2 regions of the Buttiauxella ferragutiae genome follow, and region 2 is predicted to be linked to the other one. Evidence: predicted binding sites of a transcription regulator. Region 2 holds the regulator's gene; the other holds the start of a gene.
The links. The regulator ArgR, encoded in region 2, controls arginine synthesis, uptake and breakdown. The targets are predictions, from matches to a motif close to ANTGAATAAAAATACANT.

Region 1 (16,210 bases), 600 kb from region 2:
CCTACGCGTGATGTCGTACAGCGTGCGCTGGCCGAACTGGAAGGTGGTGCGGGCGCAGTGCTGACAAATACCGGCATGTCAGCAATCCATCTGGTGACGACTGTTTACCTGAAGCCTGGCGATCTGCTGGTGGCTCCGCATGACTGTTACGGCGGCAGTTATCGTCTGTTTGACAGCCTGGCAAAACGCGGCGCATACCGTGTTTTGTTTGTCGATCAAGGTGATGAAGCTGCTTTAGCGGCAGCACTTAACGAAAACCCAAAACTCGTGCTGGTCGAAAGCCCAAGTAATCCCTTGTTACGAGTGGTAGATATTGCGAAAATCTGCGCCGCCGCGCGTGAAGCGGGGGCAATCAGTGTAGTGGATAACACTTTCCTGAGCCCGGCGTTGCAAAACCCGCTGGCATTGGGCGCAGATCTGGTTCTGCACTCTTGTACTAAATACCTGAATGGTCACTCAGATGTGGTTGCCGGTGTGGTGATTGCGAAAGACGCGGAAACCGTCACCGAGCTTGCCTGGTGGGCAAACAACATTGGCGTAACCGGCAGTGCTTTCGATAGCTACTTGCTGCTGCGTGGCCTGCGTACACTTTCACCACGTATGGAAGTGGCGCAACGAAATGCCCAGGCGATTGTCGATTTCCTGCAAACGCAACCGCTGGTGAAAAAGCTGTATCATCCTTCGCTGCCAGAAAACCAGGGCCATGAAATTGCTGCTCGTCAGCAAAAAGGTTTTGGCGCGATGCTGAGTTTTGAATTTAATGGCGACGAGCAAACGCTGCGTCGATTCCTGAGTAGCCTGACTCTCTTCACGTTAGCGGAATCGCTGGGTGGAGTAGAAAGTTTGATTTCACACGCGGCGACGATGACCCATGCGGGCATGGCGCCAGAAGCGCGTGCAGCAGCAGGGATTTCAGAAACCTTGCTGCGTATTTCGACTGGCATTGAAGATAGTGAAGATTTAATTGCTGACCTGGAAAATGCGTTCCGGGTTGCAGCCGAGGGGTAAGCATGAGTGTTTCAGCACCAGCAGCGGCGCCGGTTCGCCAACTGCATAAATTTGGTGGCAGTAGTCTGGCAGATGTGAAGTGTTACCTGCGCGTTGCAGGGATCATGGCCGAGTATTCTCATCCTGGCGACATGATGGTGGTTTCCGCCGCCGGTAGCACGACCAACCAGTTGATTAACTGGCTAAAATTGAGCCAAAGCGATCGTCTTTCTGCTCATCAGGTTCAACAAGCGCTGCGTCGTTATCAGAGCGAGTTGATTAGCGGCCTTGTGGCTCCTGAGGTTGCTGATGCTCTGATCGGTGCATTCATTCAGGATCTTGAGCGTCTGGCGGCTTTGCTGGATGGCAAAATGACTGACGCAGTGTATGCCGAAGTCGTAGGTCATGGTGAAATTTGGTCTGCACGCCTGATGTCTGCGGTGCTGAATCAGTTAGGTCACCCGGCTGCATGGCTGGATGCGCGTGAATTTATGCGCGCTGAACGTGCTGCTCAACCACAAGTTAACGAAGGCTTATCCTGGCCTTTGCTGCAAGAACTTATGGCGCAACATCCGCATAAGCGCCTCGTCGTTACCGGCTTTATTTGCCGTAATGATGCGGGTGAAACCGTGCTGCTTGGCCGTAATGGTTCTGACTATTCCGCCACTCAAATTGGTGCATTGGCTGGGGTTTCCCGCGTGACCATCTGGAGTGACGTTGCCGGGGTTTACAGCGCTGACCCACGTAAAGTGAAAGATGCGTGCTTGCTGCCTCTTTTGCGCCTGGATGAAGCGAGTGAGCTGGCTCGCCTGGCCGCTCCTGTCCTACACGCCCGTACCTTGCAGCCTGTTTCCGGTAGCGATATCGACCTGCAATTACGTTGCAGCTATTCACCAGAACAAGGTTCAACACGTATCGAGCGTGTGCTGGCTTCCGGTACTGGCGCACGTATCGTCACCAGCCACGATGATGTCTGCCTGATTGAACTGCAGGTTTCCCCGCAGCAAGATTTTAAGCTGGCACACAAAGAGCTGGATACGTTGTTAAAACGTGCCCAGATTCGCCCGCTGTCGGTTGGCGTTCATCCCGATCGTAACCTGCTGCAACTTTGCTATACCTCAGAAGTTGCCGGCAGCGTGTTAGAAACGCTCACGAAAGCCAACCTGCCGGGCGAATTACGTCTGCGTGAAAGCCTGGCGCTGGTGGCGATGGTGGGCGCAGGCGTATGTCGTAACCCGCTGCATAGCCACCGCTTCTGGCAGCAGTTGAAAGACCAGCCTGTTGAGTTTATCTGGCAGTCTGAAGACGGAATTAGTTTGGTTGCGGTACTGCGTGTTGGCCCAACTGAAAATCTCATCAAAGGTCTGCATAAGTCCCTGTTCCGCGCTGAAAAACGTGTTGGTCTGGTGCTTTTCGGTAAAGGGAATATTGGTTCTCGCTGGCTGGAATTGTTCGCCCGCGAGCAAGAAACTATTTCTGCTCGTACCGGTTTTGAATTCGTTCTGGCGGGTGTTGTAGATAGCCGCCGCAGTTTGCTGAATTACGAAGGGCTGGATGCCAGCCGCGCGCTCGCTTTCTTTAACGACGAAGCGGTAGAGCAGGATGAAGAATCCCTGTTCCAGTGGATGCGTTCGCATCCGTATGACGACTTGGTGGTTCTGGATGTGACGGCGAGTGAGCAATTGGCCGATCAGTATCTTGATTTCGCCAGCCACGGTTTCCACGTGATCAGCGCCAATAAACTGGCCGGTGCCAGCAACAGCCAGAAGTACCGTGAAATTCGCAACGCCTTTACCAAGACAGGCCGCCACTGGTTGTATAACGCCACCGTGGGTGCAGGTTTGCCGGTCAACCATACCGTTCGTGACCTGCGTGAAAGCGGCGACTCAATTCTTGCCATCAGCGGTATTTTCTCCGGTACGCTCTCCTGGCTGTTCCTGCAATTCGATGGCACGGTGCCGTTTACCGATTTGGTGGACCAGGCCTGGCAGCAAGGGTTGACTGAACCAGACCCGCGCGTTGATCTTTCCGGTAAAGACGTGATGCGCAAGCTGGTGATTCTTGCCCGTGAAGCAGGTTATGACATCGAGCCAGATCAGGTGCGCGTTGAATCGCTGGTAACAAACGGTAGTGAAACTGGTTCAATTGACCATTTCTTTGAAAATGGCGATGAGCTGAACGAACAGATGGTTCAGCGTTTTGAAGCGGCTCAGGAAATGGGTCTGGTGTTACGTTACGTGGCGCGTTTCGATGCCAATGGTAAAGCGCGTGTCGGCGTGGAGGCGGTGCGCCCTGAGCACCCGTTGGCTTCGCTGCTGCCGTGCGATAACGTCTTCGCCATCGAAAGCCGCTGGTATCGCGATAACCCGCTGGTGATTCGTGGGCCTGGCGCTGGTCGGGATGTGACGGCTGGCGCTATTCAGTCGGATCTCAACCGTTTGGCGCAGTTGCTGTAAACGGTGCAGTGACAGAAATACCGAGGCCAGCTTTAGCTGGCCTTTTTTCATCCTCCCCCTCGAACATGAATAAATTTCAACTTGAGTGAGAAATCCTCATTTCTTGTGTTGAATTTTCTGTTGACGACGTCACGCTTTTCCTTCATCTTGCTATCTGGACGTCTAAACGTCTGGATAGCAACAAAACACAACATCACATAATAAAATGCGATTAATGAGGTAAGGGTATGAGCTTTTTTCACGCCAACCAGCGGGAAGCACTGAATCAGAGTCTGGCCGAAGTCGCCGGGCAAATTAACGTTTCCTTTGAATTTTTCCCGCCGCGCACCAGTGAAATGGAACAAACCCTGTGGAGCTCAATTGATCGACTCAGCAGCCTGAAGCCAAAATTTGTCTCCGTGACTTACGGCGCAAACTCGGGCGAACGTGACCGCACGCATAGCATCATCAAAGGCATTAAAGACCGCACCGGTCTGGAAGCGGCACCGCACCTGACTTGTATTGATGCAACGCGCGATGAACTGCGTGCTATCGCGCAGGATTACTGGAATAACGGTATCCGTCATATCGTGGCTCTGCGCGGTGATTTACCGCCAGGCGGCGGCAAACCGGATATGTACGCTTCTGACCTGGTGACGTTACTTAAAGATGTCGGTGACTTTGATATTTCTGTCGCAGCTTACCCGGAAGTTCATCCTGAAGCGAAAAGTGCGCAGGCTGATCTTATCAACCTGAAGCGCAAGATTGATGCCGGTGCAAACCGCGCTATTACTCAGTTCTTCTTCGATGTAGAAAGTTATCTGCGCTTCCGCGACCGCTGCGCCGCTGCGGGTATCGACGTTGAAATCGTGCCGGGTATTCTGCCGGTCAGTAACTACAAGCAGGCACACAAATTTGCCACCATGACCAATGTGCGCGTTCCGCACTGGATGGCGCAAATGTTTGAAGGCCTGGATGACGACGCGGAAACTCGCAAAATGGTCGGTGCTAATATTGCGATGGATATGGTGAAAATTCTCAGCCGTGAAGGCGTGAAAGACTTCCACTTCTATACGCTAAACCGCGCAGAGATGAGTTACGCAATTTGCCACACGCTGGGTGTTCGCCCGACTATCTGATTGAAGAAAATGGCCCGCAAGGGCCATGACTTTCTCCGCAGTAAACTCACATCCATTCTCCTGATTTCCTTCGAACTTTTAATTCTTAATTTTGAAAGTTTATGGGGTTGTCGACGTTTTGTTAAAAAAACTTTTGCTACCTTGCCTCTGGTCAGAAGGTAATAACTATCAAATCTGTAGTTTTTTTCATCTATAACTTATCTGCAGAGATGTATATCCTGGTACTACAACAGTGAAAGGGAGCAGGAAGATGAGCACGAACGAAAACGATCATAATACGTTGTCAGCAGGAAAGTGCCCGTTTCATCAGGGCAGTCAGGATGTAAGCGCAGGAGCGGGTACAAGCACTCGTGACTGGTGGCCAAAACAACTCCGTGTTGACCTCCTCAATCAGCACTCTAACCGTTCAAACCCCCTGGGCGAAGATTTTGACTACCGCAAAGAATTCAGCAAACTTGATTATTCTGCTCTGAAAGGCGACCTCAAAGCCCTGTTAACCGATTCTCAGCCATGGTGGCCTGCTGATTGGGGCAGCTATGCCGGGCTGTTCATTCGTATGGCCTGGCATGGTGCTGGCACCTATCGCTCAGTCGATGGTCGTGGTGGCGCAGGCCGTGGTCAGCAGCGTTTTGCTCCTCTTAATTCCTGGCCGGATAACGTTAGCCTTGATAAAGCCCGTCGCCTGCTGTGGCCTATCAAACAGAAATATGGTCAGAAAATATCCTGGGCCGATCTTTATGTGCTAGCGGGGAACGTGGCGCTGGAAAACTCCGGTTTCCGTACCTTCGGTTTTGGCGCTGGACGTGAAGACGTTTGGGAGCCAGACCTTGATGTGAACTGGGGTAATGAAAAAGCCTGGCTTGAGCATCGTGATCCTGAAGCGCTCGCCAAACGCCCATTGGCCGCGACCGAAATGGGGCTGATTTATGTTAACCCGGAAGGGCCAAATGCCAGTGGTGAACCGCTCTCCGCGGCCGCTGCCATTCGTGCGACTTTTGGCAATATGGGGATGAACGACGAAGAGACTGTCGCGCTTATCGCGGGTGGTCATACGCTGGGTAAAACCCACGGTGCGGCGGAAGCAACCCATGTAGGAGTCGATCCGGAAGCCGCGCCAATTGAAGCGCAGGGTTTAGGCTGGACGAGCAGCCACGGCTCAGGCGCAGGTGCTGATGCGATTACTTCTGGCCTGGAAGTCGTCTGGTCACAAACGCCAACGCAGTGGAGTAACTACTTCTTCGAGAACCTGTTCAAATTTGAATGGGTACAGACGCGCAGCCCGGCTGGTGCCATTCAGTTTGAAGCTGTAAATGCGCCAGAAATCATTCCTGATCCTTTTGATCCCTCGAAAAAACGTAAGCCAACAATGTTGGTTACCGACCTGACGCTGCGTTTTGACCCTGAATTCGAGAAAATTTCACGTCGTTTCCTTAATGATCCTCAGGCATTCAATGAAGCCTTTGCCCGCGCATGGTTCAAGCTGACTCACCGCGATATGGGGCCAGTAGCGCGTTATATCGGCCCGGAAGTGCCAAGAGAAGAACTGATTTGGCAGGATCCGTTGCCGAAAGCGACATTCAGCCCAACACCAGCAGATATCGACCACCTGAAAGCAGAAATTGCCCGTTCCGGTTTGTCAGTGAGTGAACTGGTGTCTGTCGCCTGGGCATCGGCCTCTACTTTCCGTGGCGGCGATAAACGTGGCGGTGCTAATGGTGCGCGCCTGGCACTGGCACCTCAGCGTAGCTGGGATGTGAATGCGACGGCAGCGCGTGCTCTGCCAGCGCTGGAAGCGATTCAGAAAGCCTCTGGTAAAGTATCTTTGGCCGATATCATTGTACTGGCCGGTGTGGTGGGTGTTGAGCAGGCAGCGGAAGCGGCTGGCATCAGCGTACGTGTTCCGTTTATTCCGGGTCGTGTGGACGCCAGCCAGGATCAGACCGATATCGAGATGTTCAACCTGCTTGAGCCAGCGGCAGACGGGTTCCGTAACTACCGTGCTCGCGTGGATGCGGCGACAACAGAATCCCTGCTGATTGATAAAGCACAGCAACTGACGCTGACCGCACCAGAACTCACCGTGCTGGTAGGTGGTTTGCGTGCGCTGGGTGCGAATTTTGATGGCGGTAAACAAGGTGTATTCACCGATCGTCTTGGCGTGCTCAGTAACGATTTCTTTGTCAACCTGCTGGATATGCGCACCGAATGGAAAGCGACCGATGACTCTTCTGAGTTGTTTGAAGGCCGCGATCGTCAGTCGGGTGAGGTGAAACATCTGGCGACTCGTGCAGACCTGGTCTTTGGTTCCAATGCGGTTCTGCGTGCGCTGGCGGAAGTGTATGCCAGTGGCGATGCTAAAGAGAAGTTTGTGAAAGACTTTGTTGCAGCCTGGGTGAAAGTGATGAATCTGGATCGCTTTGACCTGCAATAATCTGCTATCTGACATGAAAATCCCCGCGTAAGTGCGGGGATTTTTTATGGGTATTATTCCCAGGCTTCTAACAGGCGCTGACCGTACTGGTCAGCAACTAACAGCGCGGCAATGGCTTGATCAACTGTCACACCGCCAGGCATATTGTGGATAGTTTCGCCTTCTGCACAGGCAGCTCTCGCAACAATGCGCATTTTTTCTGCAACTTCAGTTTTGATATCCAGCTGTGCCAGCGTGAGCGGTAAACCCACCGAGTGACACAGTGCGGCAACGGTTTCGAACTCTTCTTGCGAGGCGTTTTCCAGCACTAACTGGGTCAGCGTACCGAAAGCCACTTTTTCGCCATGATAGAAATGATGCGCATCTGGAATTGCGGTCAAACCGTTATGAATTGCATGAGCCGCCGCGAGGCCGCCGCTTTCAAAACCGACGCCGCTCAAATAGGTGTTGGCTTCGATGACGCGTTCCAGTGCTGGCGTAACAACATGCTGCTCTGCTGCAAGCATCGCTTTTTCACCCTCTTCGAGCAGTGTGTTGTAGCACAATTCTGCCAGAGCAAGCGCGGCATGAGTGCAACGGCCACCCGCCATAGTCGTGGCACCGCTGCGGGAACAGGCGCGGGCTTCAAACCAGGTCGCCAGAGCATCACCAATCCCTGCAGCCAGTAAACGAGCTGGCGCACCGGCGACGATTTTAGTGTCGACAATAACCATTTCTGGGTTGTTGGGGAGCAGCAGATAACGGTCGAATTCGCCGGTATCGGTATAAATAACGGAAAGGGCGCTACATGGAGCGTCTGTGGAGGCAATGGTCGGAGCTATCGCGACCGGAACATCTATAAAGTGCGCCAGTGCTTTTGCGGTATCGAGCGTTTTTCCGCCACCGATACCCAGTATTGCACTGCACTGCATTTTTTCTGCCACGGCGCGTAAACGATTTATTTCATTTTGCGAACATTCACCGCCAAATGGCGCGACTTCTAGCGCTAATCCGGCATCCTTCATGCTTTTGCTTAATGCTTCCTGCGCAAAACCTAATACAAATTTATCACCCACGACCAGCCAACGTTCGGCCAGTGGGCTCAGATATTCTCCTAGTCTTGTAATGACATCGGCACCCTGGATGTATTTACTCGGTGATTGAATGATGCGATCCATACTTTATTTCCCTTATAAGTGGATAGGGTCAAGTCCGTGAGTCGAGTCTTGCCCGAACTTCACTACTACTGACTCTACCGTAGGGGTGTTGAGTATTTGTTGAGCTACATCTAACGGCAGGGTGATCGTTTCGCAGACTGGCAGTTAATATCGTGGGTGGCACCGCATAGGGGTAAAAACAAAAACCCCGCTTGCGCGGGGTTTGAAAACTGCCTGATTTCGGGCTTAACCCGTGTTACGCATACCTGCCGCAACACCGGCAATGGTCACCATCAGCGCCTGTTCTACCTGCGCATTTGGTTCCTCACCTTTCTCTTCCAGTTGACGAGAACGGTGCAGCAATTCAGCCTGCAATACGTTCAACGGATCGGTGTAGATGTTACGTAACTGGATAGATTCGGCGATCCACGGCAAGTCGGCCATCAGATGGGAATCGTTGGCGATATCCAGCACCACTTTGATATCCGCTTCCAGTTGGTCGCGTAGCTGTTTACCTAGCTTCCACAGTTCCGGTTTCACCAGACGTTGGTCGTAGTATTCCGCCAACCACAAGTCAGCTTTGGCAAATACCATTTCCAGCATCCCAAGGCGTGTCGAGAAGAATGGCCAGTCGCGGCACATCGTTTCCAGCACATCTTGTTTGCCATCTTCGACAACTTTTTGTAACGCGGCACCCGCGCCCAACCAGGCTGGAAGCATCAGACGGTTCTGCGTCCAGGCGAAAATCCACGGAATGGCTCGCAGAGACTCAACGCCACCGTTAGGTTTACGTTTCGCAGGGCGTGAACCCAGCGGCAGTTTACCTAGTTCCAGCTCTGGTGTTGCTGAACGGAAATACGGCACGAAGTCTTCGTTTTCGCGGATATACCCACGATACATATCACAGGAGGTCGCAGACAGATCCTCCATGATATGTTTCCACTCTTTCTTCGGCTCTGGCGGCGGCAGCAGGTTAGCTTCAAGAATCGCACTGGTGTAGAGCGACAGGCTGCTGATAGTGATTTCCGGCAGACCGTATTTGAAGCGAATCATCTCGCCTTGTTCAGTCACGCGCAGGCCGCCTTTCAGGCTGCCCGGAGGTTGAGAAAGCAGAGCTGCATGCGCTGGCGCACCGCCACGACCAATAGAACCGCCGCGTCCGTGGAACAGCGTCAGGGTAATTCCGGCTTTCTCGCAGGTTTTGATCAGCGCATCTTGTGCCTGATACTGCGCCCAGGATGCCGCCATCACGCCTGCGTCTTTTGCCGAGTCAGAATAGCCAATCATGACCATCTGTTTGCCCTGAATAAAGCCGCGATACCAGTCGATATTCAGCAACTGAGTCATTACGTCGTCGGCGTTGTTCAGGTCGTCGAGGGTTTCGAACAGTGGAGCCACAGGCAGCGCGAAAGTGCAGCCCGCTTCTTTGAGTAACAGGTGAACCGCCAGCACGTCCGACGGCGTTTTTGCCATCGAAATCACGTAAGCCGCGATTGAACCACGTGGAGCTTCGGCAATGACTTTGCAGGTATCCAGCACTTCGCGAGTTTCTTCGCTCGGTTCCCACTGGCGCGGCAAAAGTGGACGCTTAGAGTTCAATTCACGGATCAAGAAGGCTTGTTTGTCCGCCTCGGACCAGCTTTCGTAATCACCAATGCCCAGGTAGCGAGTCATCTCGCCCAGCGCTTCGGTATGGCGAGTACTTTCCTGGCGGACATCAATGCGCACCAACGGAACGCCGAAGCATTTCACGCGGCGCAAGGTGTCGAGTAACTGACCGTTAGCGATAATGCCCATACCGCAAGCTTGTAGCGACTGGTAACACGCGTAGAGCGGATCCCAAAGCTGTTCGTTTTGCGTCAGTAAACCTTCTGGTTTTGGCAGATGCTGGCCTTTCAGGCGTGCTTCCAGCCAGGCTTGAGTCACCATTAATTGCTGACGAATACCTTTCATGATGCAACGGTACGGCTCTTGTGCGGCGTCCGGGCCTGCAAGTTCGCTCAGTTCAGGCGTGCATTCCACCATCGAAAGCTCAGAAATCAGCACCTGAATATCGCGCAGGAACAGGTCGGTGGCTTTCCAGCGGCTGAGCAACAGCACGTGGCGGGTAATATCGGCGGTCACGTTCGGGTTGCCGTCGCGGTCGCCGCCCATCCAGGAGGTGAATCGTACCGGGACGAAATCGACCGGCAGTTTGTAATTCAGATTGTCTTCGAGTTGCTCGTTCAGTTCGCGCAGGTAGTTAGGAACCCCTTCCCACAGGCTGTTTTCAACTACCGCAAAACCCCATTTCGCTTCATCTACAGGGGACGGGCGGTATTTACGGATTTCATCGGTGTGCCAGGCCTGTGCCACCAGTTGGCGCAGACGGCGCATAATCTGGTTACGTTCGTAATCGGCAATGTCGCTATGGTCGAGTTGTTTCAGGCAGCTGTTTACTTCAACCAGCTTGTGAATCAGGGTGCGGCGGGTGATTTCGGTTGGGTGTGCGGTCAGAACTAATTCTAATGACAGCGATTCAACAGCATCACGAACGGCATCTTCGCTAATATCCGGCTGATTTTTTAATTTTTGGAGTGTCTTAGCGATAACTTCGGGATTGCTGGCGGCTTCGCCATTAGCGGAAATACTGTGATATTGCTCGGCGGTGTTGGCCAGGTTCAGGAACTGGCTGAATGCACGGGCTACAGGGAGTAGTTCGTCATTAGACAGGTTCTGTAACGTGGTGAGCAACTCTTGACGGTTCGCTTCATTGCCCGCTCGTGACGATTTCGACAACTTACGGATTGTTTCTACCCGGTCAAGGATGTTTTCACCTAATGCATCTTTGATGGTATCCCCGAGCAACTTGCCGAGCATACTGACATTACTTCGCAAAGCGGAATATTGTTCGTTCATTGTAGTCCCACACACCCCATCTTTTTATGTAACTTAATTTCACCCGTGAAGGTTCAACACCGTCTTTATAAAGCCACGTAAGTTATCATTCGTCAATTGCTACGAAATCGTTTCAGCAAACGAATAAATGGCGCTAATTCATGAAATTTAATTACTAACTTCGTGGATAAGCGTTTCTTATGAGGATCCGCTAAAAAGCAGCCGAAAAAGGGGGCAAAACCCCCTGAATCGCTATTTTTCAATGCCAGCAAAAATGATGCACAACCTGTGTAATGAGTTTGCGAGTTGGCTCGATAAACCGTGTTTCGAGGTATTCGTCCGGCTGGTGTGCCTGGTTTATAGAACCTGGCCCCAGAACCAGCGTCGGGCAAATGGTCTGAATAAATGGCGCTTCGGTGCAGTAGTTCACCACTTCTGTTTGCGCGCCCAATAATTTTTCGACCACTTGTACTAGCTGGTGGTCTTTGGCGCACTCATAGCCCGGAATCGGCGGGTGAAGTTCAGAAACTGTCAGGCGGCCTGGCCATTTCTGGCTTACCGGTTCCAGCGCTTCGTTAAGCAAACCGTTAAGATCATTTAACGTAAGGCCCGGAAGCGGGCGAATATCCATATGCAGTTCACAACAGGCACAAATACGGTTGGCGGCATCGCCACCGCTGATATGGCCGAGGTTTAGCGTTGGATACGGCACGGTGAAGGCATCGTGGTGATAACGCTCTTTCAGCGTGTTTTTCAGCGACATGATGTGGCCGATTGCGTCGTGCATCAGTTCGATAGCGTTCACGCCCCGAGCGGGATCGCTGGAGTGACCGGACTGGCCTAGAATGCGAATCGCGTTAGAGATATGGCCTTTGTGGGCGCGCACTGGCTGCAACGAAGTCGGCTCACCAATAATGGCGCAGTCCGGGCGTATGCTGGTGTTTTCAGAGAAATAGCGTGCGCCCGCCATAGTCGTTTCTTCATCGGCGGTCGCCAGAATATAGAGCGGCTTTTTAAGCGTCGTCACATCCACATCGCGCAGCGCATCGAGAATAAAGGCGAAGAAACCTTTCATATCGGCAGTGCCGAGGCCGTACAGTTTATTTTCATGTTCGGTCAGCGTGAACGGATCGCGTGTCCAGCGGCCATCGTCGAACGGAACGGTATCCGTGTGACCCGCCAGCAACAACCCACCGGCACCGGTACCGGTGCTCGCCAGCATATTGAATTTATTACGTGTACCTGGTACGGGTTGTATTTCGACATTAAAGCCAAGATCGCGGAACCAGCCCGCCAGCAAATTGATTAAAGACTGATTGCTCTGATCCAACGCACTGTCGGTAGCGCTGATGGAAGGGGTGGCGATCAATGCGCGGTAAATCTCGATAAAAGGAGGTAATTTCATCTTCACTGTTGACAGGCCTTAGCTCAGGTTGGTATACATAATCATGCAGTAATATTGAATAAAAATACATTATTACCTGCCGCGATGGAACCCCTGGTTCCGGTGGATTGAACCACGTCGTTGTACGTTGGGTGATGGCTTTCAGCTGACACCTTTAGCAGACACAACCTAAGAAGGTGTACAGCCGAGATGTTGAATACGCTGATTGTTGGTGCCAGCGGTTATGCAGGCGCAGAGCTTGTGACCTATTTGAATCGCCATCCTCATATGAACATAACCGCTTTGACGGTTTCAGCGCAAAGTAATGACGCAGGAAAATTGATATCTGATTTGCATCCGCAATTAAAAGGTATCGTGGACATGCCGTTACTGCCAATGTCGGATATCAGCGAATTTACCGATGGTGTGGATGTTGTTTTTCTTGCCACAGCCCATGAAGTCAGCCATGACCTGGCACCGCAGTTTCTTGCGAAAGGCTGCGTTGTCATTGACTTGTCCGGTGCATTCCGCGTCAACGATGCTAAGTTTTATCAACTCTATTACGGCTTTACGCATCAGCACCCTGAATTGCTGGAGCAGGCGGTTTATGGCCTCGCGGAATGGCAGAGCGACAGAATAAAAGAAACCAGTTTAATTTCTGTGCCAGGCTGCTATCCAACGGCCTCCCAACTGGCGTTAAAACCTCTGATTGAAGCGGGTTTGCTGGATTTAAACCAGTGGCCGGTGATTAACGCAACCAGCGGTGTGAGCGGTGCAGGGCGCAAAGCGGCGATCTCTAACAGTTTCTGCGAAGTGAGCCTGCAACCGTATGGCATTTTTAATCATCGCCATCATCCAGAAATTGTCACGCATCTCGGGACTCCAGTGATTTTCACTCCACACTTGGGCAATTTCCCGCGCGGGATTTTGGCGACCATTACTTGCCGCCTGAAAGCCGGGGTGACCCAGCAGCAAGTCGCCGAGGTGTTTAATCAGGCTTATCAAGATAAACCGTTAGTGCGCCTGTATGACAAAGGCGTGCCAGCACTGAAAAACGTGGTTGGCCTGCCGTTCTGCGATATTGGTTTCGCAGTGCAGGGCGAGCATCTGATTGTCGTCGCGACCGAAGATAACCTTCTGAAAGGCGCGTCGGCCCAGGCTGTGCAGTGCCTGAATATTCGTTTTGGCTTTGCCGAAACGCAGTCTCTTATTTAATCGGCTGGGTGAATGATGAATCCATTAATTATCAAATTAGGCGGCGTACTGCTGGATAGCGAAGAAGCGCTGGGGCGCTTGTTTACCGCGCTGGTGAACTATCGTCAGGCCCATCAACGTCCGCTGGTAATTGTTCACGGTGGTGGCTGTGTGGTTGATGAGCTGATGAAAAAGCTCTCCTTACCGGTGACCAAGAAAAACGGCCTACGTGTTACGCCTGCTGACCAGATTGACATTATTACCGGTGCGCTGGCGGGTACGGCGAACAAAACGTTGTTGGCGTGGGCCAAAAAACATGACATCAATGGTGTCGGTCTTTGCCTCGGCGATGGCGACAGCGTCACGGTGACCAAACTCGATGAAGCATTGGGCCATGTCGGCCTTGCAAAGCCAGGTTCAGCTAAGCTGATTACCACGCTGCTGGATTCCGGTTTCCTGCCGATTGTTAGCTCTATTGGCGTTACCGCTGAAGGCGAGCTGATGAACGTCAATGCCGATCAGGCCGCTACGGCACTGGCTGCCACGCTCGGCGCGGATCTCATTCTGCTGTCAGACGTCAGCGGTATTCTGGATGGCAAAGGGCAACGTATTGCGGAAATGACGGCGGCAAAAGCCGAGCAGTTGATCGCTCAAGGCATTATTACCGACGGCATGATTGTTAAGGTTAACGCGGCGCTGGATGCAGCACGTACGCTGGGTCGCCCGGTGGATATTGCGTCATGGCGTCACGCGGAGCAGTTACCTTCTTTATTTAACGGCGTGGCCATTGGCACCCGTATTCTGGCTTAGTTTTGAAAGGATAAGACAATGCAAAATCACGGCATCAAAAAAATCGTTCTCGCTTATTCTGGCGGCCTTGATACTTCAGCCATCATTCCATGGCTGAAAGAAAACTACGGCGGCTGTGAAGTGGTCGCTTGTGTGGTGGATATCGGCCAGGATCGTGAAGACCTGAAAGGTGTTGAGCAAAAAGCACTGCGCTCTGGCGCAACTGAGTGTTATGTCGTTGATGCGCGTGAAGAATTCATCAGCGATTACGTCTATCCAGTATTGCAGACTGGCGCACTGTACGAAGGCAGCTACCTGCTGGGTACGTCTATGGCGCGTCCGCTGATTGCGAAAGCACTGGTTGATGTCGCCACTAAAGTGGGCGCCGATGCGCTGTGCCACGGTGCGACCGGCAAAGGTAACGACCAGGTCCGTTTCGAATCCACCTGGGCTGCACTGGCTCCACATCTGAAAGTGGTTGCACCATGGCGTGAGTGGGATCTGCGTTCCCGTGAAGCGTTGCTGGATTACCTGAAAGAGCGTGATATTCCGACCACCGCGTCACTTGAGAAAATCTACAGCCGTGATGAAAACGCATGGCACATCTCGACTGAAGGCGGCGTGCTGGAAAGCCCATGGAATGCACCAAACAAAGATTGCTGGGTGTGGACTGTTGACCCTAAAGAAGCGCCAGACCAGGCAGAGCAAGTGACGGTTACTGTTAAGCAAGGCAAAGTGGTTGCGGTTAACGGCGAAACCATGACGCCTTATCAGTGCCTGGAAACGCTGAATAAGATTGGCTCTAAACACGGCATTGGCCGTATCGATATCGTAGAAAACCGTCTGGTGGGGATTAAATCCCGTGGCTGCTACGAAACCCCAGGAGGCACCATTATGATGGCGGCACTGCGTGGTGTTGAGCAGTTGGTTCTGGATCGCGATAGCTTCAAATGGCGTGAGCAACTGGGCCTGGAAATGTCTTACGTGGTTTACGATGGCCGTTGGTTCGCGCCGTTGCGTAAATCTTTGCAGGCATCAGCTGAATCGCTGGCAGCAGAAGTGAACGGCGAAGTGGTGCTGGAGCTGTATAAAGGCCAGGTTACCGCGACGCAGAAAAAATCTCCTGACAGCCTGTACAGCGAAGAGTTCGCGACCTTTGGTGAAGACGAAGTGTATGACCATAGCCACGCGGGCGGCTTTATCCGTCTGTTCTCGCTGTCGTCACGTATTCGTGCACTGAACGAACTGAAGAAGTAATCAATAGCCTCCCTCTCCTGGGGGAGAGGGCCGGGGTGAGGGCGTCTGTAGTCAAAATTTCCCCTCACCCTAACCCTCTCCCTTAGGAGAGGGGATCAGAATGGTTTAACTCTTCTCATTCAGAGAAGGGAACAAAAGAATTTAATGGAGCATCAATATGGCACTTTGGGGTGGACGTTTTACTCAGGCAGCAGATCAGCGGTTCAAATCGTTCAATGACTCATTACGTTTTGACTACCGACTGGCTGAGCAAGACATTGTCGGTTCTGTTGCCTGGTCCAAAGCGCTGGTTACCGTTGGTGTTCTGACCGTTGCTGAACAACAGGAGCTTGAGCAAGCGCTTAATTTCCTGCTTGAAGAAGTGCAGGCGAATCCGCAAGCCATTCTTGAGAGCGATGCGGAAGATATTCATAGCTGGGTGGAAGGGAAGCTCATCGATAAAGTTGGTGCGTTGGGCAAGAAACTCCACACGGGCCGTAGCCGTAATGACCAGGTCGCCACCGACCTTAAACTGTGGTGCAAAATGCAAATCAGCGAATTGCTGGGGGCGACTCGCCAATTGCAACAGGCGCTGATTGAAA
Region 2 (16,210 bases):
GCGTTTAAGTCTTTCCATTGTTCACTCTGGCTTAAAAGTGATTTAGATCACACATTATAGATAACCCGCTAACAATTACGTTAATATATTATTACTAACACCACCCGTATCAGTCGTTAGCGCAGCATTTCTGGCAGCTCCTGGGTTGGTGTCTTCCGAATTTTCTGCAAGGTTAACATGAGTCTATTTCCCGTTATCGTGATATTCGGTCTTTCTTTTCCGCCGATATTCTTCGAGCTAATTCTTTCGCTGGCGCTGTTCTGGTTGGTTCGCCGTCTGCTGACTCCGACGGGAATTTATGATTTTGTCTGGCACCCGGCATTATTTAATACAGCGCTTTATTGCTGCCTGTTTTATCTAATCTCGCGCCTGTTTGTTTGAGGTTGATGTGAAAGCACTTACAAGAAAAATGACCCGCACGGCCATCACACTGATTTTGGTGCTGCTGGCTTTCATCGCTATCTTCCGTGCCTGGGTGTTTTATACCGAATCCCCGTGGACGCGTGATGCCCGCTTCACCGCAGATGTTGTCGCGATTGCTCCGGACGTATCGGGTTTAATCACTGACGTTAAAGTCCATGACAACCAACTGGTAAAGAAAGATCAGATTCTCTTCACCATCGATCAGCCACGTTATCAGAAAGCCCTGGAGCAAGCCCAGGCCGATGTCGCTTATTACCAGGTTTTGGCCGGGGAGAAACGCCGTGAAGCTGGGCGTCGTAATTCACTGGGCACCCAGGCGATGTCACGGGAAGAAATTGACCAATCTAACAACGTGCTACAAACCGTTCTGCATCAATTAGCAAAATCCGAAGCAACCCGTGATTTGGCTGCATTGGATTTGCAACGCACGATTATCCGCGCGCCTGCTGATGGTTGGATAACCAACCTGAATGTCTACTCTGGCGAGTTTATTACCCGTGGTTCCACGGCGGTAGCGTTGGTAAAACAGGGTAGTTTCTACATTCTGGCCTACATGGAAGAGACCAAGCTTGACGGTATTCGCCCAGGTTTCCGGGTACAAATCACGCCACTGGGCAGTAATCGCGTATTACGCGGCACGGTTGATAGCATTTCTGCCGGGGTGACTAACGCCAGCAGCACCAAAGATGCAAAAGGGATGGCGACGGTTGATTCCAACCTGGAATGGGTGCGTCTGGCGCAGCGTGTGCCCGTGAGAATTCGTCTTGATGATCAGCAAGCTAACCTTTTCCCGGCGGGAACCACGGCCACGGTTGTCGTGACTGGCGATAAAGACAGAGATATCAACCACGATTCGGTATTCATTAAATTCATGCATCGTTTGCGTGAGTTCGGCTAAGCATAGGCTGACATGTATTTCATCTCGCACTTACATTTACGCTTTGCCTTCAAGTTGGCTTTTGCCATCGTGTTGGCGGTGTTTGTTGGTTTCCATTTTCAACTGGAAACTCCGCGCTGGGCGGTGCTAACTGCGGCGATTGTAGCGGCTGGCCCGGCGTTTGCGGCTGGCGGTGAACCCTATTCAGGGGCGATTCGTTATCGCGGAATGCTGCGTATCATCGGTACTTTTATTGGCTGTATTGCCGCGCTGTTAATCATCACTTCAATGATTCGTGCACCTGTTGTGATGCTGTTGGTATGCTGTATTTGGGCTGGTTTTTGTACCTGGATTTCCTCGCTGGTTAAAGTTGAAAATTCCTACGCCTGGGGGCTTTCTGGCTACACGGCGTTAATCATTGTTATCACCATTCAAGCCAACCCGCTTGTCACCCCACAATTTGCGGTCGAGCGGTGTAGTGAGATTGTGATTGGTATTGTTTGCGCGATTCTTGCCGATTTAATTTTTTCCCCGCGTTCCATTAAGCAAGAAATTGATCGTGAGGTGGATAACCTGCTGGTGGACCACTATCGCCTGATGCAGTTGTGTATTGCTCATGGTGACAAAGAGGAAGTTGATAAGGCCTGGAGTGGCCTGGTGCGCCGCACTACCGCTCTGGAAGGGATGCGCGGGAATCTCAATATTGAATCCTCACGCTGGAATCGTGCTAATCGCCGCCTGAAAGCGATCAACTCGCTCTCGCTAACGCTTATCACCCAGGCTTGCGAAACATTTCTGATTCAAAACACGCGTCCGGAATATATGACTCAGGAATTCCGTATGTTGTTTGAGTTACCTGTAGAAACCGCTGCTGATGTTCATAAGCAGGTGAAAGTTATCCGCAGAGCCATTTCATACACCGGCGATAAAAATACACCCGCCACAATAAGCAGTTGGGTAGGCGCGTTCAGCCGCTATCTGTTGCTAAAACGTGGCGTTATCAGCAACACCCGTATTAGCGCGGTGGAAGAAGAGGTTTTGACCCAGGAAGTGGTCATCAAAGTGCAGTCTGCAGAAGGGCATCACGCGATGATAAACTTCTGGCGTACCACGATTTCCTGCATTCTTGGCTGCTTATTTTGGTTATGGACAGGCTGGACATCGGGCAGTGGTGCGATGGTTATGATTGCCGTTGTGACGTCGCTGGCGATGCGTTTACCCAATCCGCGCATGGTGGCGATTGATTTTCTGTACGGTACCATTGCCGCTTTGCCGCTCGGTGCGTTCTATTTTTTAGTGGTGATTCCGTCGACTCAGCAAAGTATGTTGCTGCTGTGCATCAGCCTTGCATTGCTGGGTTTCTTTATGGGCATTGAAGTACAAAAGCGCCGCTTAGGGTCGATGGGGGCATTGGCAAGTACCATCAATATTATCGTTTTAGATAACCCAATGACGTTTCATTTCAGCTCGTTTTTGGACAGTGCATTGGGGCAAATAGTGGGTTGTTTCCTGGCTATGATGGTTATCTTGCTTATCCGCGATAATTCAAAAGAGCGAACGGGCCGCACGCTGCTTAATCAATTTGTTTCTGCGGCAGTTTCTGCGCTGACCACCAACAAAGCGCGCCGTAAAGAAAACCATCTGCCAGCACTCTATCAGCAGCTTTTCTTACTGCTCAATATGTTCCCGGGTGATATCGATCGTTACCGCCTGGCGCTGACATTGATTATCGCGCACCAGCGATTACGTGATGCACCGATCCCGGTGAATGATGATCTCTCAGCATTCCATCGCCAGTTGCGAAACACGGCTGATAAGCTTACTTCGGCATCAAGTGATGATAAAAAACAGCGCTACTTCAAACAATTATTGGAGGAGCTGGATATTTACCAGGAGAAATTGCGTGTTTGGGAGGCGCCGCTACAAGTCACCGAACCGGTGAAACGGCTGGCGCATGTGTTGCATAAATACCAGCATGCCCTGATAAATGCCTAACCCGAGCCGACGCCTGCGTCGGCTTTTTTGTATCTATACTTATTGGATGCGCAATTCATAACGGGAGAAAATTATGACAAATCAGGCACTCCAGGATAGTGAATTATTTAACACGGGTTATCTGGTCAATGGTGAATGGCACAAGCTGAACGAAACCTTCGACGTTCTCAATCCTGCCACCGGTGAAGTTGTCGCTAAAGTCGCAAAAGCAGGCAAAAAGGAAGCTGAAGATGCGATTTCCGCAGCCGCTAAAGCTTTTCCTGCATGGCGTGCAAAAACCGCCAAAGAACGTTCAACCATCCTCTACCGTTGGTTCCAGTTAATTATTGAGAACAAAGCCTGGCTCGGGCGCTTAATGACCACCGAACAAGGCAAGCCGCTGAAAGAGGCGGAAGGTGAGGTTGAGTACGCCGCAAGTTTTATCCAGTGGTTCGCTGAGCAGGCCAAACGGGCAAATGGTGAAATTATCCCTCCAGCCAAACCTGGATCACGCATTCTGGCAACCCGCGAGCCAATTGGTGTTGTCGCGGCAATTACTCCGTGGAATTTCCCCATGGCGATGCTGACACGCAAACTCGGCCCGGCGCTTGCTGCGGGTTGTACTGGCGTGATTAAACCAGCTAACAACACACCACTATCAGCCTTTGCCTTACTGGCGCTGGCAAAAAAAGCCGGGGTACCTGATGGGGTATTAAATGCCGTCGCAGGGAACACGCAAGAAATTAGCGACGCGATAATGGCGAGCCACGCGGTTCGTAAAATTTCGTTTACCGGTTCTACGGCAGTTGGCAAAACATTAGTGCGCAACGCCGCGGAAACCATGAAGAAAGTGTCGATGGAATTAGGCGGTAATGCGCCTTATATCGTCTTTGATGACGCGGATATCGACGACGCAGTGAAAGGGGCCATTGCTAACAAATTCCGTAATGCAGGCCAGGTCTGCGTTAGCGTGAATCGTTTCTTTATTCAGGACGGTGTTTATGACCAGTTCGTGAATAAACTGGCCGATGCGGTTAAGGCACTGAAAGTCGGTAACGGCCTGGAAGAGGGCGTAGTTGTCGGGCCATTAATTGAAAGATCCGCAGTCGATAAAGTGCGTGAGCATATCGAAGATGCTATCGCGCAAGGTGGCAAAGTGCTGGTGGGAGGTAAGAGCCATGCGTTGGGGGGCAACTTCTGGCAGCCCACGGTGATTGTCGATGCCAGCGATGAAATGAAACTGGCACATGAAGAAACCTTCGGGCCACTCGCTGCTTGCTTCCGTTTTAAAACGGAAGGGGAAGTTATTGAGCGGGCGAATAATACGCCATTTGGTTTGGCGGCATACTTCTATACTCAAAATCTATCGCGTGTATTCCGCGTTTCGCAAGCACTTGAAAGTGGGATGATTGGTATTAACGAATGTGCGGTGTCGACTGAGTTGGGGCCGTTTGGCGGAGTGAAAGAGTCTGGACTAGGGCGAGAAGGCTCGGTACTGGGCCTGGATGAGTTTCTGGAAGTCAAAACCTTGCATATTGGCGGGCTGTAGAAGCTCAATAGATAAGAGCGCTCTGGTTAAGGTGGCAAGTAATGAAAAAATACACCTTTGATTTTAGTCAGATAGAAGATCAGCCGGGATTCTATCGTCACTTTATCCAGGTATTTCAACTTGAGAAAAAACAGGTTCACGATCTCGATAGTTTATGGGATGTCGTCGTTGGAGGCATCTTACCTCTCCCGGTGGAAATAGAATTTGTTCACCTGCCGGAGATGCAAAGACGGCGCTACGGGGCGTTGATTTTGCTTTTCGACGAAGCAGAAGAGGAACTGGAAGGGCAATTGCGTTTCAACGTGCGTGGTTAATCACGATTTTAGGGCATAAAAAAGCCCCCGCGAGCGGGGGCAAAGCCGTCAGTTTTGACGACGAGGGTTTATTTATACAGTTCAGCGGTGGCATGCCATGCATCGCCACTACGTGCTTCGGTAATACGATATGCCGATGCACCTTCTTTAGTCGCTTTCTGTGATAATTCCTGACGCATATCCATTGGTGCACTGCCAACCTGGCTGACAGAAATGCTACCCATAGATTGCATGTTTTGTGCTTGTTCGCTGTTTACCTGATGTGCGGCTGCGTTAGCGCCGAAAGAGATAACAGAGAAAAGGCTCAGTGCTGCGATAGTTAATTTGGTTTTCATAATCTTTACTCCTGAATGGTTTTCTCAACGACCGGAAGGGCTAAACTGCTTTATTGTTCTTGGGGCCGTTGTCTGGATTATCGTTGTATTGCTTTTGCTTATTGCTACCGGGCTGTTACTTGTATAGCTCTGCTGTTGCATGCCATTGGTCGCCAGTACGGGCTTCAATGATGCGGTAAGAAGAAGCGCCTTGCTCTTCAGCTTTCTTATTCAGCAACTGGTGCATGTCCATCGGAGCACTACCGACCTGGCTGACAGACACTGAACCCATCGCCTGGCGGTTTTGTGCCTGTTCGGTATTAATAGATGTCGCTGCAAAAGCGCCGAATGACAGCATCGAGAGCAGGCTTGCGGTAACTAAAGTTGATTTCATGTTCATAATTTTCGCCTCGTCGTATTCTTTTATTGGGGCCTTCATTTCGTGACCCTCATCACAAAGTCAAGTATACACTAATAACCTACAAAATTAATACCACGCTAATTATTCTCTATGAAACTTTACAATAATAGAGGCTTTTTATATTACGTAAAGTTATTAAAATGAGTCTTTTATTGCTGATTTTTTGTTAAATATAAGTAAAAACAATGAGATGCCATGAATTGGCTTTTTGTGCGATTCATCACATAACCGGCTGATGAGAGAGATGTTTAGATTTGGGGAAAGCCTAAATAAGGGGATTTACGTATAAACGATGACAGCCAGGGGATTGTTATGAAGGTGTTATTCCCGCCGTACTGACAGCGGGAATACGGAAGTAATGCTTACAGCTCTTGTTCGAACAACACCAAAATTGCTTCATACAATTCTTTTACAGTGAAGTCCCTTGCCGGGGTGGTAAAGATGGTGTCATCACCAGCAATAGTGCCCAAAATACCTTCAGCTTTACCTAACGAATCCAGCAAACGTGCAATTAACTGTGCCGCCCCTGGGCTTGTGTGGATAACAACAACGGCATCGTTGTAATCAATATCCAGTACCAGGTTTTTCAGCGGGCTGGACGTTGTTGGCACGCCAAGCTCGGCTGGTAAGCAGTACACCATTTCCATTTTGGCGTTGCGGGTACGCACCGCACCAAACTTGGTCAGCATACGAGAGACTTTGGATTGGTTGATGTTTTCGAAACCATCATTTTGCAAAGCATGAACGATTTCACCTTGAGAACTGAATTTCTCTTCTTTTAATAATGCTTTGAACGCTTTGACTAATTCTTCTTGTTTTGAGGAAATACGCATATATCACCCATGTTCAGGTCAACGAAGATAACATTATTATGCATTTAAATGAATTGTTATGCAAATTATTGGCTGGGTGAAGGCCTGAAATAATGTTATGAAAGAGGCGGATATTATCAAATTTTGTTATCGAGAAACATGCCTTCGTCACGACTCTAAAATAAGATGCCAAGTAAACTAAATGTTATCAAAATGATGTTGTTTTGCTGCGGATGGAGGGGTAATGTAACCGCCGTTGATGTGACAACATCAGGTTGTGACCGGGCGCTAAGGCGTCGTTTCCACCCGGCGAGTAAATGCAGCAGTAACGTTTCAGGAATGCTCAACCTCGCAATCCTAAAGCGGGAAGATTGTAATTACCCCTTCCCTGGATTATGGTCGCCACCGCATGGAGTTACGGCACCTATTTGCTAACCATAATAAGGAGTTTAGGATGAAAGTTGCAGTCCTCGGCGCAGCAGGCGGTATTGGCCAGGCGCTTGCCCTTCTACTCAAGACCCAACTGCCTTCAGGTTCAGAACTCTCCCTGTATGATATTGCACCGGTAACCCCTGGTGTTGCAGTCGATCTGAGTCATATCCCTACTGATGTGAAAATCAAAGGTTTCTGCGGTGAAGACGCAACACCTGCACTGGTTGGTGCAGATGTCGTGCTGATCTCTGCGGGTGTGGCACGTAAACCAGGTATGGATCGTTCAGACCTGTTTAACGTCAACGCGGGAATCGTGAAAAATCTGGTTCAACAGATTGCTAAAACTTGCCCGAAAGCCTGTATCGGTATTATCACAAACCCAGTGAATACCACCGTTGCGATTGCTGCGGAAGTGCTGAAAAAAGCAGGTGTCTACGACAAAAACAAACTGTTTGGCGTGACTACGCTGGACATCATCCGCTCCAACACCTTTGTTGCGGAACTGAAAGGCAAACAGCCGACTGATATCGAAGTTCCTGTCATTGGCGGCCACTCCGGTGTGACCATTCTGCCACTACTGTCGCAGATTCCTGGTGTTAGCTTCACCGAGCAAGAAGTTGCTGACCTGACTAAGCGTATCCAGAATGCTGGGACCGAAGTTGTAGAAGCTAAAGCGGGTGGCGGATCTGCAACCCTGTCAATGGGCCAGGCAGCTGCGCGCTTTGGTCTGTCAATGGTTCGCGCGCTGCAAGGCGAAAGCAATGTGGTTGAATGTGCGTACGTTGAAGGGAATGGCGAACACGCTCGTTTCTTCTCTCAGCCATTGCTGCTGGGTAAAAACGGTATCGCAGAGCATAAATCTTACGGCAAACTGAGCGCTTTCGAGCACCAGGCGTTGGAAGGGATGCTGGATACTCTGAAGAAAGATATTACCCTTGGCGAAGAGTTTGTTAACAAATAAACCCTGAGCTTTAGAGATAAAAAAACCGGAATGTAGATTCCGGTTTTTTTTCGCCTGCGACTTATTAGTTTGTCGCGGGGTATTCCTGAATCGTGACTTGTAGCGTCAGCTTCTTATCTTCACGCATCACTTCAACTGGAATGACAGAGCCTGGACGAATCTCCGCCACCTGATCCATGGTGCCCAAAGCCGAAATTGCGGGTTTGTGGTTCACAGAGATAATCACGTCGTTAACCAGCAGGCCTGCTTTAGCCGCCGGGCCGTCAGGTGTCACTTCGTTAACGATAATTCCCTGAATCTGATCAATGCCGGTTGCGGGGCCATGTAATGGCGTTATCTCGCGCCCGCCAATCCCAATGTAGCCACGAATCACGCGGCCATCGCGAATCAGCTTATCCATGATTTTGGTGGAGAGCTGTGTTGGTATGGCGAAGCCAATACCTTCAGGGGTTTCACCATCGTTACTTTTATCAAACGACAGGGTGTTGATACCCATCAGTTCGCCCAGCGAGTTAACCAATGCGCCGCCTGAGTTACCGTGGTTGATTGAAGCGTCAGTTTGCAGGAACGACTGGCGGCCGGACGGGCTCAGGCCGATACGACCGGTAGCACTGATGATCCCCTGTGTAATGGTCTGCCCGAGGTTATACGGGTTACCAATCGCCATGACGACATCACCAATATGCGGTACGCGCTTATTGTTGATTGGAATCACCGGGAGGCTGGTGGCATTAATTTTCAGCACGGCCAAATCGGTCAGGCTATCAGAACCCACAAGTAACGCTTCAAAAACGCGACCATCTTGCAGAGCAACGATAATTTGCTCGGCATCATTAATGACGTGTTTGTTGGTAATGATGTAGCCGCGCTCATCCATGATGACACCAGAGCCGAGAGTGCGAATTTGTAACTGGTTACTGGCATTGCTGCCGACACTGCGGTTGTAAACGTTGACCACAGCAGGCGCAGCACGACGCACCGCTGAGTTGTAGCTCAGCGGTGTTTCGTCGGCACTGTCAAAGTTCGAGGGCGCTAAGGGAATGATTTTCTGGCGAAGCGTTGGCATCGTTACCAACAACAATCCCGCCACAATCAGGCCAATCACCACCGAGCGTAATATCTTCAGAAACATGTATTTGAGTTAGTCAATGATAAACCGGAAGCAGAATAGCATGAGTTAATCGGACATCGTACCGCGATGTCCGATTACTGAGCAGATTAGCGCACTAACAGATAGAGACTCTCTTCACCGCGTGCAATATGCAGCGCAATTACGTCTGGTTTGCTTTCCAGCACCTTACGCATCTCGGCAATGCTTGTGACCTTCTCGCGATTAACGCCAATGATAAAATCATCTTTGTGCAAGCCGGCTTGCGCAGCTGGTGTGCCTTTTTCAACGCTATCCAGTTTGATGCCTTTAGTGCCATCTTTTAACTGACCGTCGCTCAACGTTGCACCTTGCAACGCAGGCATGACCAGTTCCGCGTTGGCAGAGGATGCGGTACTTTTATCAAGTGTCACGCTCACTTCCAGTGGTTTTCCGTCACGCAGCAAGCCAAGTTTCACCACCGTTCCAGGCTCCGTTGTGGCGATTTTGGCACGTAGCTCGGCAAAACTACTGATATTTTTGCCATTCAGACTGGTAATTACATCACCGGCTTTTACGCCTGCTTTATCTGAACCCGATTGAGGTAATACTTCGCTGACGAACGCGCCGCGCTGGGTGGTCAGATTAAATGCTTTGGCAATATCAGCACTCATTTCTGTGCCTTTAATGCCCAACATGCCGCGCTTAATTTCGCCAAACTCCATCAATTGTTTCGCCAGGGTTTGCGCCATATTACTCGGAATAGCAAAGCCGATACCGACGCTACCGCCACTTGGTGCAAGGATTGCCGTGTTAATACCAATGAGCTCGCCATTCAGATTCAGCAGTGCACCGCCGGAGTTACCTCGGTTGATTGAGGCGTCTGTCTGGATAAAGTTTTCCAGTCCTTCGAGGTTTAGGCCGCTGCGCCCCAGTGCTGAAACAATCCCGGAAGTTGCTGTTTGCCCCAGACCGAATGGGTTACCCACGGCAACTGCAAAATCACCCACTCGCAGTTTGTCTGAGTCCGCTACCGCGATTTGCGTCAGGCCGGTCGCCTTCTGGATTTGAATCAGCGCAATATCACTTTGATCATCGCCGCCAATCAATTTGGCATCAAACTCACGTCCATCATTCAGCTGCACGCTGATTTTTTCGGCGTGATTAATGACGTGGTTATTGGTCAGCACATAGCCTTTCTCAGCATTTATGATGACGCCGGAACCCAGCCCTTCAAATGGTTGAGCTTCAGAAGGGGGCATATCCTCGCCAAAAAACTTTTTAAATTCTTCAGGGACTTTCTGAGTCGGGGCAGCGGCCGTTCCTTCAACCTGAACACTAACCACTGCGGGTAATACTTTTTCCAGCATCGGCGCAAGACTCGGCAACGCTGGCTGACCCGGAATCTGCGCAGGCAACGACGCATTCACTTGCGATGCAACACCGAACGTCAGTCCGACACTTAACGCTAAGGCACTCAACAACAGTGTTTGTTTCTTCATTGATGGCTTGCTCTCGTGACCTGAACCTGGAAAAGGATAACCCGATAACACGCCGATATTATTGAAATATCAGCCGGGTAACAATGTTGTTATAGAGTGAATAGATACTAGTAAATGATAGCTGCGCTGAGGAGAGATTGGGGTGCGAAAGCTGCACCCCAAGGATAAATTTTACATTTGTGATTAATCGCGTTTTGCGCGCTCGGTACGCAGCAAACCGGACGCACCTTCAGAATAGTCACGCGGCATCTGCACCGGAGCTTGATCATTACTGGCTTCTGACTCAGCGAGGCGGTTACGGAACGGGTTCGCTTCGGCTGACATTTCAGGCAACAGGCTGCTGGAGCTTTTCGCCATATGTTGATAAAGCTGGCGATAATCATGAGCCATGTTATCCAGCAACTCTGCGCTACGGGCAAAATGACTGACTAACTCTTCACGATACTCTTCAAGTTCTGCTTTGTTTTTCTCGATTTCGTACTGCATGGCCTGCTGCTGACGCAGCTTGCGGTTGCCAAAACGCATAGCAACTGCACCAACGATGATGCCAACAACTAACCCAATTAGCGCATATTCCCAGGTCATGAACTTCTCCCGTTGTCTTGTGTTTCCGTAGGGTAATGTAGCCACTATAACCGTTAACCTAAGAGAAGTGGAATCCTGACGCAGCATCGCTTAGGGTAGAACGGCCTTTTTTTCGACAACCGTCCTTTTTTGAGTACTAAGTAAACGGCAATCCGATTTTTAAGGAAATACCATAATACCATGCAAAATCTCTCTCCCGCATCGCGCTACCAACAAGCTCTGACTGAGGGCAGCTATCAACCCGATGATGTTCAGCATGAAGCCGTAACCCGGCTGGATGCAATCTGGCAGGCGTTAAGCAGCCAAACACCGACGCTCCCTGCAAGCAGTAGCTTCCTTGGCAAACTGTTTGGTAAACGTAGTGCTTCAGTGGCTCAGGAGCCGGTTCGCGGGCTGTATATGTGGGGCGGCGTAGGGCGCGGGAAAACATGGCTAATGGACATGTTTTTTCAGAGTCTACCTGGCGAGCGTAAGCTTCGGCTGCACTTCCATCGCTTCATGTTGCGGGTTCACGAAGAGTTGGGTGAGCTTCAAGGGCAAACCGATCCTCTGGAATTGATAGCCGATAAGTTTAAGTCTGAGACAGATATTCTCTGTTTTGATGAGTTTTTTGTTTCAGATATCACCGATGCAATGTTGCTTGGTTCACTGATGCAGGCCTTGTTTGCCAGGGGGATTACCCTTGTGGCGACTTCAAATATTCCCCCTGATGATCTGTATCGTAATGGCTTGCAGCGTGCGCGTTTTCTGCCTGCGATTGAGGCAATAAAACGCCATTGCGAAGTGATGAACGTGGATGCTGGCATTGATTACCGCCTGAGAACGCTGACCCAGGCTCACCTGTGGCTTTCTCCGCTGAATGACCAAACCGCGCAGCAGATGGATAAACTCTACACTGCACTGGCTGGCGCGATACGCGAAGGAGAGCCGGTGCTGGAAATAAACCATCGTCCTTTAGCGACCCTCGGAATTGCCAATCAAACACTGGCGGTAGATTTTAATACCTTGTGCGTCGATGCCCGCAGCCAACTCGATTACATTGCGCTGTCGCGTCTTTTTCATACCGTGATGCTATTTAACGTGCCGGTGATGGGGATTCGAAACGAAAACGAAGCGCGGCGATTCATTGCGCTGGTTGATGAATTTTACGAGCGCCACGTCAAGCTGGTGGTTTCAGCGCACGTCCCGCTGTTTGAGATTTATCAGGGTGAAAGATTACGCTTTGAGTTTCAGCGCTGCCTGTCTCGCCTGCAGGAAATGCAAAGTGAAGAGTATTTGCGATTGCCGCATATGCCGTGAACCACAATTCGCATGCAAGCTGACCACAAACTGCGACAAAAACTACAAAAAGGTTCGACCTTTGGGGGCGACTTCCCTATAATCTTGCGACCCCACGTTACAACCAAAGTTTTTTTCCCAAAACTTGGTCGTGCTGGCATTGGCTATTCGAAGGGGTAGGTTTGCCGGACTTTGTCGTGTGAACCTTGAACTGATTTTAAACGTTTGGGTGAACACCTACGTGTAACTATTTATTGGGTAAGCTTTTAATGAAAACTTTTACAGCTAAACCAGAAACCGTACAGCGCGACTGGTTCGTTGTTGATGCTGACGGTAAGACCTTAGGTCGCCTGGCTACTGAATTGGCTCGCCGCCTGCGCGGTAAGCACAAAGCGGAATACACTCCGCACGTTGATACTGGTGATTACATCATCGTTCTGAACGCAGAAAAAGTTGCTGTAACCGGCAACAAGCGTACTGACAAAGTGTATTACCATCACACCGGTCACATCGGTGGTATCAAACAAGCGACCTTTGAAGAGATGATTGCCCGCCGTCCTGAGCGTGTGATTGAAATCGCGGTTAAAGGCATGCTGCCAAAGGGCCCGCTGGGCCGTGCTATGTTCCGTAAACTGAAAGTTTACGCGGGCACCGAGCACAACCACGCGGCACAGCAACCGCAAGTTCTGGACATTTAATCGGGATTATGGCAATGGCTGAAAATCAATACTACGGCACTGGTCGCCGCAAAAGTTCCGCAGCTCGCGTTTTTATCAAACCGGGCAGTGGCAAAATCGTTATCAACCAACGTTCTCTGGAACAGTACTTCGGTCGTGAAACTGCCCGCATGGTAGTTCGTCAGCCGCTGGAACTGGTTGATATGGTTGAGAAATTCGATCTGTACATCACTGTTAAAGGTGGTGGTACTTCTGGTCAGGCTGGTGCGATCCGTCACGGTATCACCCGCGCTCTGATGGAGTACGACGAGTCCCTGCGTGGCGAACTGCGTAAAGCTGGCTTCGTTACTCGTGATGCTCGTGAAGTTGAACGTAAGAAAGTCGGTCTGCGTAAAGCACGTCGTCGTCCTCAGTTCTCCAAGCGTTAATTGTCGTCTGCTTTTTGCAGAGTACAATTTGCGAAAAAGCCCGGTCTTGTACCGGGTTTTTTTATGCCTGAAAATTATATTTAGTGTATCTAACATTATGATATAAAACACTTTTTAGGCAAATTCCAGATCCGCTCCCCACAAAACCCGTAAAATCTGGTAAACTATCAACCAATTTTCTGCCCTGTGGTCGGCATCAGATTATTTTCGCCTCGTTTTCAGGCAACTGGTGGTCTTCCAGCGTAATGGGTATCAAACGGTCAGGTTAGTTGCCGCTTGCGGCTATTAGCAGTAATTTTCTGAATAAACTTGGAGGTTTTCATGGCTGTCGCTGCCAACAAACGTTCGGTGATGACGCTGTTTTCCGGTCCTACTGACATCTATAGCCATCAGGTACGTATCGTACTGGCGGAAAAAGGTGTTAGCGTTGAAATTGAGCATGTGGAAACGGATAACCTGCCTCAGGATCTGATTGACCTCAACCCAAATCACAGCGTACCGACCCTGGTTGACCGCGAACTTACTCTGTGGGAATCCCGTATCATCATGGAATATCTTGATGAGCGTTTCCCGCATCCACCATTAATGCCGGTTTACCCGGTTGCACGTGGTGAAAATCGCCTGTACATGCATCGTATCCAGAAAGACTGGTATTCGCTGATGCATATCGTGATGAACGGTTCGGCTCAAGAAGCTGATGCTGCTCGCAAGCAATTACGTGAAGAATTGCTGGCTATCGCACCTGTATTTACTCAGAAACCTTTCTTCCTGAGTGATGAGTTCAGTCTGGTAGATTGCTACCTGGCACCACTGCTGTGGCGTTTGCCGCAGATGGGTATCGAGCTGACAGGCGCTGGTTCTAAAGAGATGAAAGGCTACATGACTCGCGTATTTGAACGTGATTCATTCCTCGCTTCTCTGACCGAACCTGAGCGTGAAATGCGTCTGCAGACCCGGGGCTAATTGATGGATATGTCACAATTGTCACCACGTCGTCCGTATCTACTTCGTGCTTTTTACGAGTGGCTATTGGATAACCAGCTCACTCCGCATCTGGTGGTGGATGTGACATTGCCTGGCGTACATGTCCCGATGGAATATGCACGTGACGGGCAAATTGTCCTGAATATTGCACCACGTGCCGTAGGTAATCTGGAGTTGTCCAACAGCGACGTGCGTTTTAACGCGCGCTTCGGTGGCGTTCCACGCCAGGTATTTGTTCCTATGGCCGCGGTTCTGGCTATCTACGCTCGGGAAAATGGTGCTGGCACTATGTTCGAGCCAGAAGCCAGTTATGACGAAGATGGTGAAAGTCATAATGATATTGAGCAGTTGCCGTCTGATTCAGAAATGGTCATGCAAGTTATCGACGGCTCACGCCCCGATCATGATGAAGATGACAACGGTCCGGATGACGAGCCACCTCCACGTGGTGGACGTCCAGCTCTGCGCGTAGTGAAGTAATTCGCAAGCGTTAATCGGAAATCGAAAGCCAGTTTGATGACTGGCTTTTTCTTGCCTAAAATAAACATGCGAACGGCATCTTTACGTAAGCCACGAATTGCTGTGTTATGATTCGACAATATTATTTGCGATCTTCCTTCCATTAAACGGCCAATTCTGACGCGATGAGCACATTTGACGAGCAGCCACCTGAGACGACTGAAACCATCGGCCATACGATGCGCCGTCGCCCGCTTGCGCGTAAAAAACTCTCAGAAATGGTGGAAGAAGAGCTCGAGCAGATGATTCGCCGACGTGAGTTTGCCGAAGGCGAGCAGTTGCCTTCTGAACGTGAACTGATGGCTTTTTTCAATGTTGGCCGCCCTTCGGTGCGTGAAGCACTGGCGGCGCTCAAACGCAAAGGGTTGGTGCAAATCAGCAATGGCGAACGCGCCCGCGTTTCGCGCCCTTCCGCAGATACCATTATTGGTGAGTTATCTGGCGTCGCGAAAGATTTCCTCGCACGGCCTGGCGGCATTGCGCACTTCGAGCAACTGCGCATGTTCTTTGAATCAAGCCTGGTCCGCTACGCTGCGGAATTTGCCACAGATGAGCAAATCGCCCGTCTTGGAAAAGCGCTGGAGATGAACAATCAGGCGCTGGATGACAACGATCTGTTTATTCGATCCGATATTGAATTCCACCGCGAGCTGGCCGAGATCCCCAATAACCCGATCTTCATGGCGGTGCATGTCGCCTTGCTCGATTGGCTGATTGCCGCGCGTCCCGCGGTTTCGCAGGATGTTCTTCTCGCCCACAATACGGTTAGCTACCAACAGCATATCGACATCTATAACGCGATCCAGGCTCGCGATCCTGATGCGGCTGACGCCGCCCTGAAAGCGCACCTGAAAAGTGTATTTGCCTCTTACTATCCCGCACCACGCAAACGCACAGCGAAAAAATAACCTGCATTAATCTGCGATCCCGCGCACGTCTTTGCTGGTAACGTCTGCATACCCATCATAATTTCGTATGAACAGGATCGCATTCTTAGCTCTCCGCGCTGTGGTGTTTAGTTTTTGATCTGGTATAACAGGTATAAAGGTATGTCGTTAACATCAGAAACCAGA

Region 1: argC (N-acetyl-gamma-glutamyl-phosphate reductase) is a predicted target of ArgR. The motif match lies at 12,464-12,481, and genes of this name have one in related genera.

Annotation. Positions count from the first base shown of each region.
Region 1 is NZ_CP093332.1:5,155,500-5,171,709, reverse strand. Features, by position in the region: gene metB (cystathionine gamma-synthase) at 1-1,008, shown strand, start outside; gene MNO13_RS23755 (bifunctional aspartate kinase/homoserine dehydrogenase II) at 1,011-3,443, shown strand; gene metF (methylenetetrahydrofolate reductase) at 3,671-4,561, shown strand; gene katG (catalase/peroxidase HPI) at 4,812-6,992, shown strand; gene gldA (bifunctional L-1,2-propanediol dehydrogenase/glycerol dehydrogenase) at 7,046-8,149, opposite strand; partial or broken gene MNO13_RS23735 (fructose-6-phosphate aldolase) at 8,162-8,284, opposite strand; gene ppc (phosphoenolpyruvate carboxylase) at 8,375-11,026, opposite strand; gene argE (acetylornithine deacetylase) at 11,265-12,416, opposite strand; gene argC (N-acetyl-gamma-glutamyl-phosphate reductase) at 12,600-13,604, shown strand; gene argB (acetylglutamate kinase) at 13,617-14,393, shown strand; gene MNO13_RS23710 (argininosuccinate synthase) at 14,412-15,629, shown strand; gene argH (argininosuccinate lyase) at 15,787-16,210, shown strand, end outside.
Region 2 is NZ_CP093332.1:472,882-489,091, forward strand. Features, by position in the region: gene aaeR (HTH-type transcriptional activator AaeR) at 1-18, opposite strand, end outside; gene aaeX (p-hydroxybenzoic acid efflux pump operon protein AaeX) at 178-381, shown strand; gene aaeA (p-hydroxybenzoic acid efflux pump subunit AaeA) at 389-1,321, shown strand; gene aaeB (p-hydroxybenzoic acid efflux pump subunit AaeB) at 1,334-3,295, shown strand; gene MNO13_RS02215 (NAD-dependent succinate-semialdehyde dehydrogenase) at 3,369-4,823, shown strand; gene MNO13_RS02220 (barstar family protein) at 4,865-5,137, shown strand; gene yhcN (peroxide/acid stress response protein YhcN) at 5,206-5,472, opposite strand; gene yhcN (peroxide/acid stress response protein YhcN) at 5,588-5,851, opposite strand; gene argR (transcriptional regulator ArgR) at 6,235-6,705, opposite strand; gene mdh (malate dehydrogenase) at 7,139-8,077, shown strand; gene degS (outer membrane-stress sensor serine endopeptidase DegS) at 8,142-9,209, opposite strand; gene degQ (serine endoprotease DegQ) at 9,296-10,666, opposite strand; gene zapG (Z-ring associated protein ZapG) at 10,850-11,251, opposite strand; gene zapE (cell division protein ZapE) at 11,432-12,550, shown strand; gene rplM (50S ribosomal protein L13) at 12,799-13,227, shown strand; gene rpsI (30S ribosomal protein S9) at 13,242-13,634, shown strand; gene sspA (stringent starvation protein SspA) at 13,956-14,597, shown strand; gene sspB (ClpXP protease specificity-enhancing factor) at 14,601-15,098, shown strand; gene MNO13_RS02285 (transcriptional regulator NanR) at 15,263-16,045, shown strand.